DNA from 3 places in the Microbacterium sp. 01T413_2 genome. Region 3 is predicted to be linked to each of the others. Evidence: predicted binding sites of a transcription regulator. Region 3 holds the regulator's gene; each other region holds the start of a gene.
The links. Region 3 encodes LexA, which represses DNA repair genes until DNA is damaged. Its sites were predicted from a motif close to TCGAACANNTGTTCGA; they were not measured.
Positions count from the first base shown of each region.

Region 1 (3,268 bases), on a different contig from region 3:
GCACAGCACGGCGTTGCCGGCGCTTCGCTGGACCGCATCGCGGAGGCCGCCGGGATGTCTCGAGGGCACGTACGCCATTTCGTCGGCAACCGAGACCAGCTGCTCGCAGAGACCGCGAGGCATGTGTTCAGCGACGAGGACGGGCAGCCCACGATCCTCCCGCGAACAGTCGCGACTTTTCGCGGCGCCCTTGACTTCCTATTCGGCGAAGAATTCACAAGATCCGACGCGGAGAACGCTATCGTCCTCGGCTTCGTCGAGCTGTCACGGAAGCAACCARCAATCGCTGAGATCCTCTCCGAAGCGTATGCGCGGACTCGTCAGCAACTTTCGGACCTCGCTGCGGAGGAGTTTCCAGATGCCGGGCCCGACCGCCGCGCGTCCGTGGCCGATGGGACGCTTTCCGCTGCGCTCGGAAACGTCTTCATGGGCGACTTCGACCCGGACGCCGGACGAACGATGCGGGTTCGATCGGCAGTCGAAGTCCTCGTGGCGACACTCCTCGTCATGTGAGCGCCGGGGAGCATCCGCCAGCAAGGCCGAATACATCGAATCCGTTCTTATGAATCCACCCAGACCGTGACCAAACCGTTGCATTCGTTACCCCGCCGTTATAGATTGATCGCACGGTGAAAGTTTGCTGTGGCTCTCATCGCATGTGATTGCAGGACACTCTTGGTGCAAGGGACAAAGGCCGGTCGGAAGCCTCTCCGACCGGCCTTTACTGCGCTCGCGCCCGACGTCCCCGCCGGCGGATATCCTGAGGCGATGAGCGACCGGAAGCTGGCCCTGGCCGCGTGGGAGACCCTCTTCCGCGCCCAGCACGAGATCTTCACCGAGATGTCGACCGACTTCGAGGGCGCCGAGCTCTCGGCGGCCGAATACGACGTGCTGCTCACCGTCACCCGCTGCGCGTCGCACACSGCMCGCCTGCGCGARGTCACGGCGAACATGCTGATCAGCCAGCCCAGYGTCTCGCGACTSGTCGAYCGSATGGTCRCSCGSGGACTGCTSGAGAAGTGCCCGGATCCGGAGGACGGACGCGGATCCCTCGTGCACGCGACCGAGACGGGAAGGCGCGCCTTCCGCCAGCTGGCCACCGCGCACGGCCGTTCGATCGCCGAGCGCATGTCGACCCTGGACGACGAGGAACTGCGCACGCTGACGACGCTGGCGGAGAAGCTGCGCCGACGATGAATACGGACGGATCTATGAAAGTCGCCGTCGATCGCCTTCGTTCCGTCACAGTTGTCATTCTAGGAAAGTTCTCCACAACTTTCGTAGATATGTTTGAATGTCGAGGACGTGCGGCGTAGAATCGGGGCATGACCGGACATCTCCATCCCCTGCATGAGGCGCTGCAGCGTCTCGATGAGGTGTGGGGCGGAGCCGGCGACGCGGGTGAGCTCTCCCGCACGCAGCTGATGGCCGCGACGGAGGCGCTCGGGCTCCTGCATCGCCGGTCCGGAGCGATGATCGCCGAGGTCGCCGCCTGCGTGGCACACGAGTCCCGCACCGAACTGGGAGCGGACTCGCTCGCGAAGGAGCAAGGATTCCGCAACGCCGCGCAGCTGATCGCCACAACGACGGGTGCTACCGCCGGCGACGCGTCGCGGCTGGTCAAGGTCGGCGAGGCCACGGCCCCGCGCACCAACCTGATCGGGGAGCCCGTGCCGGCGAAGTATCCGGCGGCTCAGCGAGCCCTCTCCTCAGGCGCGCTGAGCGCTCAGGCGGCCGCAGTGATCATCGCTCTGCTCGACCGGGTACGCCTGAAGATCGGCGCGGCGCGGACCGCCGAGGCCGAGCGGCTGCTGGTGGACAAGGCGGCGGGCCTGTCGCACGACGACGTGCGTCGGCTGGTGACCCGCGCCGAGGCGTGGCTGGATCCGGACGGGGTCGCCCCGCGAGAGCAGGATCAGCGCGACCGCCAGTCGCTTCCATCTACGAGTGCGACGGGCACATCCATCTCGACGGCGACTTCGACGCCGCGCACGGCGCCCCCATCGTCGCTGCGGTGAACGGATACGTGTCGGCGCTGTTCGCCGCGCAGAAGAACCAGCTCGACCCGGACGCACCCGAAGCCGACCATCGTTCCGTCGCCGCGCTGCGCGCCGAGGCGCTCAGTGAGCTTTGCGCGCACGCCCTCGGCTGCGAGAACGATGCGCCTGCTCTGGCCGGCGCGACCGTGGTGGTGCGCGTCGACCTGAAGGACCTCGCCGACGGCACCGGATACGCCACGATCGACGGATCCGACCTCCCGCTCAGCATCGGCGCCGCCCGGCAGCTCGCCGCCAGCGGCGGCGTCATCCCTGCGTGCTCGGTACAGACAGCGAGATCCTCGACTACGGACGCCGGCTGCGGTTCTTCACCACCGCGCAGCGCCTCGCCCTCGCCGAACGCGACGGCGGCTGTGCGATGTGCGGACTGCCGCCGTCGATGACCCGCGCTCATCACATCCGCTGGTGGAGACGCGACGCCGGGCCTACGAACCTCGAGAACGGGATCCTGCTCTGCGAGAGCTGCCACCATCGCATACACGACAACGCCTGGGAGATCCGGATCGAGGGCAAGGGCAGGCGCAGTCGGGTCTGGTTCATCCCACCCCTGCACGTCGATCCCCTCCGCACGCCGCGGCTCGGGGGCAGAGCACGGTACGAGCTCGCGGCCTGAGATCGGGGCGGTACGCCAGAGTGCCACGGCGGGGGCGTGTGTTCGCCAGCGGCGGGGGCTGATCCTGACGCCCCAGAGTTCCTCGTGCGCGCATGGCTGCAGGATGYAGCGTCGCTCACGGCTGCTTCATAGCTTCTGGCATAGTCGTTCCTGACGCCCTCCTGACGGGCGACCGGAGAACACACACAGGAGTGCATATGGACCCCGCCGCCCTCGTCGGGTTGCTCATCATCATCGGGGCCGCGATCGTCGGCGTCGTCATCGTCCTTCTCGTCGTGCTGCTGCTCGCGCGCAGCTGGATCAAGGTCGCCCGCGCCGATGAGGCGCTGGTGATCTCGGGCCGCAAGCAGAAGGTGCAGCGCGCCACCCTGCTGCCCGACGGATCCACGAGCTCCGAGATGTCCGAGTCGCCGGTCACCGTCATCGTGAACGGCAAGTCGCTGGTCAACCCGATCACGCAGCGCCACGAGATCATCTCCCTGCGTTCGCGCCAGGTGCTGCTGAACGCCGAGGCGCAGTCGCTCGACAGCGTCACGCTGAACGTCGATGGCGTCGCGATCGTGAAGATCGGATCTGACCCCCTGTTCGTGCGCCGCGC
Region 1 is NZ_JBFTQL010000038.1:17,057-20,324, forward strand. It holds gene AC1DMN_RS16510 (TetR/AcrR family transcriptional regulator) at 1-513, shown strand, start outside; gene AC1DMN_RS16515 (MarR family winged helix-turn-helix transcriptional regulator) at 769-1,197, shown strand; gene AC1DMN_RS16520 (DUF222 domain-containing protein) at 1,326-2,018, shown strand; gene AC1DMN_RS16525 (DUF222 domain-containing protein) at 2,015-2,440, shown strand; gene AC1DMN_RS16530 (HNH endonuclease) at 2,437-2,670, shown strand; gene AC1DMN_RS16535 (SPFH domain-containing protein) at 2,868-3,268, shown strand, end outside.
Region 1: a site for LexA is predicted at 1,279-1,294, ahead of AC1DMN_RS16520 (DUF222 domain-containing protein). Genes of this name have one in related genera too.

Region 2 (3,268 bases), on a different contig from region 3:
CGTCTCACGCCAGGCCGTGCGCGCCGCCGTCAATGCCACGCTCCCGCCGTACCCGCGACGGGACAGCTGCCCGACGAGCCGGCGGACGGCGGTCTCCTCGTCGTAGCGACGCAGCCCCGCCACCTTTGACCGCGCGTAGTCGAGCGCCCGCTCGGCGTCATCGTCGTCCAGGACGGACAGCGCCTCGTCGGCGATCTCCCTCGGAATGCCGCGCTGACTGAGCGTGCGAGCGATCGCCACGCGTCCCTGTCCCTTGCGCTCAGACCCCGAGGTCACGAGGAGCTCGGCCAGGGACGCGTCATCGAGATACCCGCGCTGCTCGAACTGCTCGACCAGGAGCTCGCGCTCGTCGGCCGGGACGCCGTTCTCTCGTAGCACGTCTCGCGCTTCCCTGCTGGAGAGCTGCTTGGAGCGGAGCTTGCGCACCAGCAGCTCACTCGCGTCGGGGATCGGATCGTTCGGGGTCGAAGCGTCCCCCGTGCTGTGCCGACCGACGGCACGCAATCCTCGTCGGTCGGGCGAGAACGCCGCGCGCTCGGACGCCCTCGCCTCTCCTGGAGCCAGAGCCGCGGCGGCCGGATGCCGGGAGCTGGGCCCCCGACGCTCCGCCGCGGATTCCTCCGCCCAGGTCGACCGCCACTCCGCCGCCGTGGGCGGAGTGGCGGGTGTCGAGCTCGCCGGGCGCGGGCGTGCTCCGTCGGCCCCCGCACCGCGCCCACCGAACAACGGGATCACGGGGGCGAGGCGCTCGTCCTCGGACGATGCCCCGCCCCTCTCATCGCTCACGGATCACCCCGGTCGCCGAGCTTCGCGGTCAGGCCGGACGCCGCTGCGCCAGCTCGTCGGACGCCGTCGGAGCAGCGGCCGCTGCACCACCGATGCCCAGCTTCTGCTTGATCTGCGTCTCGATCGTCTCGGCGATGTCGGGGTTCTTGAGCAGGAAGTTGCGAGCGTTCTCCTTGCCCTGGCCGAGCTGGTCGCCGTCGTAGGTGTACCAGGCGCCGGACTTCTTCACGATGCCGTGGTCCACGCCGAAGTCGATCAGGCTGCCCTCGCGGGAGATGCCGACGCCGTAGAGGATGTCGAACTCGGCCTGCTTGAACGGCGGGGCCATCTTGTTCTTCACGACCTTGACCCTGGTGCGGTTTCCGACCGCCTCGGTGCCGTCCTTCAGCGTCTCGATGCGGCGGATGTCGAGACGGACCGATGCGTAGAACTTCAGCGCCTTGCCGCCCGCGGTGGTCTCCGGCGAGCCGAAGAACACGCCGATCTTCTCGCGCAGCTGGTTGATGAAGATCATCGTGGTGTTGGTCTGGTTCAGGCCACCCGTGAGCTTGCGCAGCGCCTGGGACATCAGTCGCGCCTGCAGGCCGACGTGCGAGTCGCCCATCTCGCCCTCGATCTCCGCACGCGGCACGAGAGCGGCCACGGAGTCGATGACGATGAGATCGATGGCCCCCGAGCGCACCAGCATGTCCGCGATCTCGAGCGCCTGCTCACCGGTGTCGGGCTGGGAGACGAGCAGCGCGTCGATGTCGACGCCGAGCTTCTTGGCGTACTCGGGGTCGAGGGCGTGCTCCGCGTCCACGAAAGCGGCGATGCCGCCGGCACGCTGGGCGTTGGCGATCGCGTGCAGGGTCAGCGTGGTCTTACCCGAGGACTCCGGGCCGTAGATCTCGACGATGCGCCCCCTCGGCAGTCCGCCGACGCCGAGCGCGACGTCGAGCGCGATGGATCCGGTGGGGATGACCGCCACGGGAGCGCGCTCATCGCTGCCCAGCCGCATGACCGAGCCCTTTCCGAACTGCTTGTCGATCTGGGCGAGGGCGGTCTCGAGGGACTTCTCGCGGTCTGCGGGAGAGGGCATGGGGTGCTCCTTCGTGTCGTGAACTGCCGCCTGTAGGCTGTCGCGGCCGCCCCGGGTGGGGCGAGCTCTCCGACAAGGCGTATGACCTCGTGGCCATGTCCAACACGCTAGGAGGAGCCACCGACATTCAGTCGGAGTCCGCGGGAACCGTGCAGAACCTGCTCACGAGATCATCTGTGCAGGACGATACGCGCATCTCGAACATGTCTTCGACGACACGCCGAGGAGAACGAGGAATGGATCGAACACCACGTGGCCGGATCCGACCGGGGTCAGCGCCGCCGGGGCTCGAGCCGACCCGCGCCGTATCGGCGCGATTCAGGCACGTCCATCTCCGCGCACAGCGCCAGCCACACATCCCGCGGGGGGACACCGGCTTCCAGAGCCTGAGCGGCGGTACGACCGCCGACGGCCCTCAGCACGAGGTCCTCGACGAGGGCGCCGCCACGGGATCCGAACTCGGCATCGACCGCCCGGAGGAACTCGCTGCGTCGCATCCCGTCAGCGCAGCGACAGCTCGGACTCGACCGAGGCCACCAGTTCGTCGGGGACGACGTCGGGGATGACCTGCAGGCCCTCGAGCTCGGCGATCCTGTCGCCGACCTCGCGCATGATGGTGGAGATGGGCACGTCGAGCGCTTCGGCCACCGAGGCGAGGATCTCGCTGGAGGCCTCCTTCTGTCCGCGCTCGACCTCGCTGAGGTATCCGAGCGCGACGGACGCCTTGCCCGCGACCTGGCGGAGCGTGCGCCCCTTCTGCAGACGGAAGTCCCGCAGCACGTCACCGATCTCCTGTCGTACGAGAATCATCGGGACCTCCTCTCCCCCATCGCCCGGCCCCAAGCGCCGGATCGGATGGTCAGTCTAACCCGACCTGTCAGGTTCGACACTACTGTTTCGTTCTGTGCGTTGAATGTGAGCACACTCGACTCAACTTCGTCGAGAAGCACTCTATTCCCGGTCATCCCGACCGGGCGCGGCGGCATCGATTCCCGTCCCGATCACCACGTCGAGGAGCAGTTCCAGAGCCGCCTGCACCGCGGCCGCGCGGATCGCGGATCGATCTCCCCCGAAGCTGAACGCCCGGCTGGTCGCGCGCTCCGCCACACTCACCCCGACGTGCACCGTACCGACCGGCTTGCCGCCCTGCGGCGTGGGCCCGGCGACACCGGTCGTCGAGACGCCCACGTCCGCTGCGCGCCCATCCACCGCCAATGCGGTGCGGACGCCTGCCGCCATCTGCTGAGCCACCTCCGGATCCACGGGACCGTGTGCGGCGAGCAGGAGCGGATCCACTCCCAGCACGGAGGACTTGATCGGCGTGGCGTAGGCGACGACCGCGCCGTTGAGCGCGTCCGATGCTCCCGGGGTCGCCACGAGCGCCGCGGACAGAGCCCCGCC
Region 2 is NZ_JBFTQL010000027.1:28,920-32,187, forward strand. It holds gene AC1DMN_RS14005 (regulatory protein RecX) at 1-786, opposite strand, end outside; gene recA (recombinase RecA) at 815-1,867, opposite strand; gene AC1DMN_RS14015 (DUF3046 domain-containing protein) at 2,140-2,364, opposite strand; gene AC1DMN_RS14020 (helix-turn-helix domain-containing protein) at 2,369-2,677, opposite strand; gene AC1DMN_RS14025 (CinA family protein) at 2,819-3,268, opposite strand, start outside.
Region 2: a site for LexA is predicted at 2,065-2,080, ahead of recA (recombinase RecA). Genes of this name have one in related genera too.

Region 3 (3,268 bases):
GCGAGCCCGAGCGCAACGACATGGTGCAGTACTTCGCCGAGAACCTCGACGGCTTCGACGTCACCGAGAACGGCTGGGTGCAGTCCTACGGATCCCGTGCCACCCGCCCGTCGATCCTCTGGGGCGATGTCTCGCGGCCGGCCCCGATCACGGTCGAGTGGTCGCAGTACGCGCAGTCGCTCACGGCGAAGCCCATGAAGGGGATGCTGACGGGTCCGGTGACGATCCTGGCCTGGTCGTTCGTCCGCGACGACCAGCCGCTCGCCGAGACCGCCAACCAGGTGGCTCTTGCGCTGCGCGACGAGATCGCGGACCTGGAGGCCGCCGGCATCGGCGTCATCCAGGTCGACGAGCCGGCGCTGCGCGAGCTCCTGCCTCTCAAGCAGGCCGACCAGCCCGCGTACCTGGACTGGTCCGTCGGCTCCTTCCGCCTCTCCACCGCGGGCGCCGAGACGGCGACGCAGGTGCACACCCACCTCTGCTACTCGGAGTTCGGCGTCGTCATCGACGCGATCAAGGCGCTGGACGCCGACGTGACCTCGATCGAGGCCGCGCGCAGCCGCATGGAGGTCGTCACCGACATCGCTGCGTCGGGCTTCGACCACGGCATCGGACCGGGCGTCTACGACATCCACTCGCCGCGCATCCCCGACGCGTCCGAGGTGGAGACGCTCCTGCGCCGTGCCGTCGAGGAGATCCCCACGCGGCAGCTCTGGGTCAACCCGGACTGCGGTCTGAAGACCCGCGGCTACGAGGAGACCAACGCCTCGCTGCGCAACATCGTCGAGGCCACGCGCCGCGTCCGCGAGGACGTGTCGGTCGCGGTCTGACCTTCCCGCACCGGGCTTCATCGAGGCCCCCTCGCAAGCGCCGAGGCCCCCACCCAGATACGGATCTGAGAGGGGGCCTCGGTACGCAGAGGGGGCTTCGACGTGGAAGGGGCGGGAATCAGACCGCGCGCAGCACCGCTACGACCTTGCCGAGCACCGTCGCATCGTCGCCGAGGATCGGTTCGAATGCGCTGTTGCGGGGGAGCAGCCACACGTGGCCATCGCGACGGCGGAACGTCTTCACCGTGGCTTCGCCGTCGAGCATCGCGGCGACGATCTCGCCGTTCTCCGCCGTGCCCTGAGAGCGCACGACGACCCAGTCGCCGTCGCAGATGGCCGCGTCGATCATCGACTCGCCAGAGACCTTCAGCATGAACAGATCGCCCTTGCCGACGAGCTGACGGGGGAGCGGGAAGATCTCCTCGACCTGCTGCTCGGCGGTGATCGGCACYCCGGCGGCGATCCGGCCCACGAGGGGCACGAGTGCCGCGTCGCCGACGGACGGGGCCGTATCGGCGGGATTCTCGGTGGATGTGCCGGGAAGGTCGATCAGGACCTCCATGGCCCGGGTCTTGCCGGCATCGCGACGCAGATAGCCGCTGAGCTCGAGCTGGCCGAGCTGATGCGTCACGCTGCTGAGGGACTTGAGGCCGACGGCGTCGCCGATCTCGCGCATGCTCGGCGGGTAGCCGTGCCGCGCGATCGAGGTCTGGATGACCTCGAGGATCGCCATCTGCTTCGCACTGAGGCTCTTGCGGCGCCGTGTCCGCGGGACCTCGGGGCCGGGGGTCGCACCGTCGCTCATGCCATCTCCTTCGTGTGCGTCGTGCCCTCGCGGATCGGTGGGATCGGCATGGATTCGCGGGCGGCGATTCGAATGTCGGTGGTCCGTGATGGGGTCTTCGTATCGAAACCGTATCCGAGATCGGGCCGGAATCGATAGATCTGTTCGAGCGTGTCGGCAAGTCTTCGGAACCGATATTCGAAGAAGTCTTGACAGATGTTCGAACTCGAAAGTAGTTTCGGTACGTAGGTTCGCCTCTCCAGAGGCCCGGATTCGAAGATTCTCATCAGAGGATGCGGATCCYGGGAGAGGCGGACCGACACAGACACTGAGGAGAAGCACCATGAGCAGCATCACCTTCGCCGGTCAGGTACCCGCCACGCGACTGCGGATCACCGCACGCGGCCGGCGCGTGCTCGCGGCGCTGGTCGCGCTCCCGGTGGCCGGAACGATCGCGTTCGCGGCGCTGAGCAGCGGATCCGCGCTCGCCTCCGGGGAGCAGACGACGGGCAACAGCTTCGCGACCGTCACGGTGCAGCCCGGCGACACCCTGTGGTCGATCGCGGGCGAGATCGCGCCGAATGCCGACCCGCGCGACGTGGTCGCCGAGATCTCGAAGCTGAACCTCGTCGACGGAGGTGTGATCGCGGTCGGACAGCACCTGGCGATCCCGGCACGGTACGGATCGACCGGGCGCTGATCCCGTCCTTCGAAGCAGCTCGGCAACCCTGCGTCGGCGCAACTCGGCAACCGTACTTCGGCGTCGCTCAGCAACCGTACTTCGGCGTCGCTCAGCAACCGCGGTCATCTGTGCCACGCACCACAGCGCGGCCGCCTAGCATGGCAGGGTGACTGTCTCGCTCGACGATTTACCCCTTCGCGACGATCTCCGTGGGCTGCGGCCCTATGGCGCCCCGCAGGCCCCGCTGCCCGTGGCGCTGAACGTGAACGAGAACACGCATCCGGTGCCGGAGCAGGTCGCGAGCGACATCCTCGACGACATCGCCGTGGCGCTGCGTGACGTCAACCGCTATCCGGATCGTGAGTTCACAGAGCTCCGTGAGGCGTTCGCCGGCTACCTCGGCCATGACCTCACCGCCGCGAACATCTGGGCCGGTAACGGCTCGAACGAGGTGCTGCAGCACATCCTGCAGGCGTTCGCCGGTCCCGGTCGCACCGTGTTCGGGTTCGCCCCGACCTATTCCATGTACCCGCTGCTCACTCAGGGCACGGGGGCTTCCTGGATCGCCGGTACCCGCCACCCCGACTACGAGCTCACCGTCGACGAGGCGGTGGCACAGGTCGTGGAGCACGACCCCGACGTCATCCTGCTGTGCGCGCCGAACAACCCCACCGGCACTCCGCTCCGGCTCGACGTGATCGAGGCGGTGTACGAGGCGGCGCGCGGCATCGTGATCGTGGACGAGGCCTACCAGGAGTTCGCCCCGAAGGATTCGCCGTCGGCGCTGACGCTGCTGCAGGGACGTCCGCGGCTCGCCGTCTCCCGCACCATGAGCAAGGCCTTCGCCTTCGCCGGAGCGCGGGTCGGCTACCTCGCGGCGGATCCGGCATTCATCGACGCACTGCGTCTCGTGCGCCTGCCGTACCACCTGAGCGCCCTCACCCAGGCGGCGGCGGTCGCGGCCCTGCGCAA
Region 3 is NZ_JBFTQL010000013.1:36,573-39,840, reverse strand. It holds gene metE (5-methyltetrahydropteroyltriglutamate--homocysteine S-methyltransferase) at 1-830, shown strand, start outside; gene lexA (transcriptional repressor LexA) at 949-1,635, opposite strand; gene AC1DMN_RS08980 (LysM peptidoglycan-binding domain-containing protein) at 1,958-2,314, shown strand; gene AC1DMN_RS08975 (histidinol-phosphate transaminase) at 2,463-3,268, shown strand, end outside.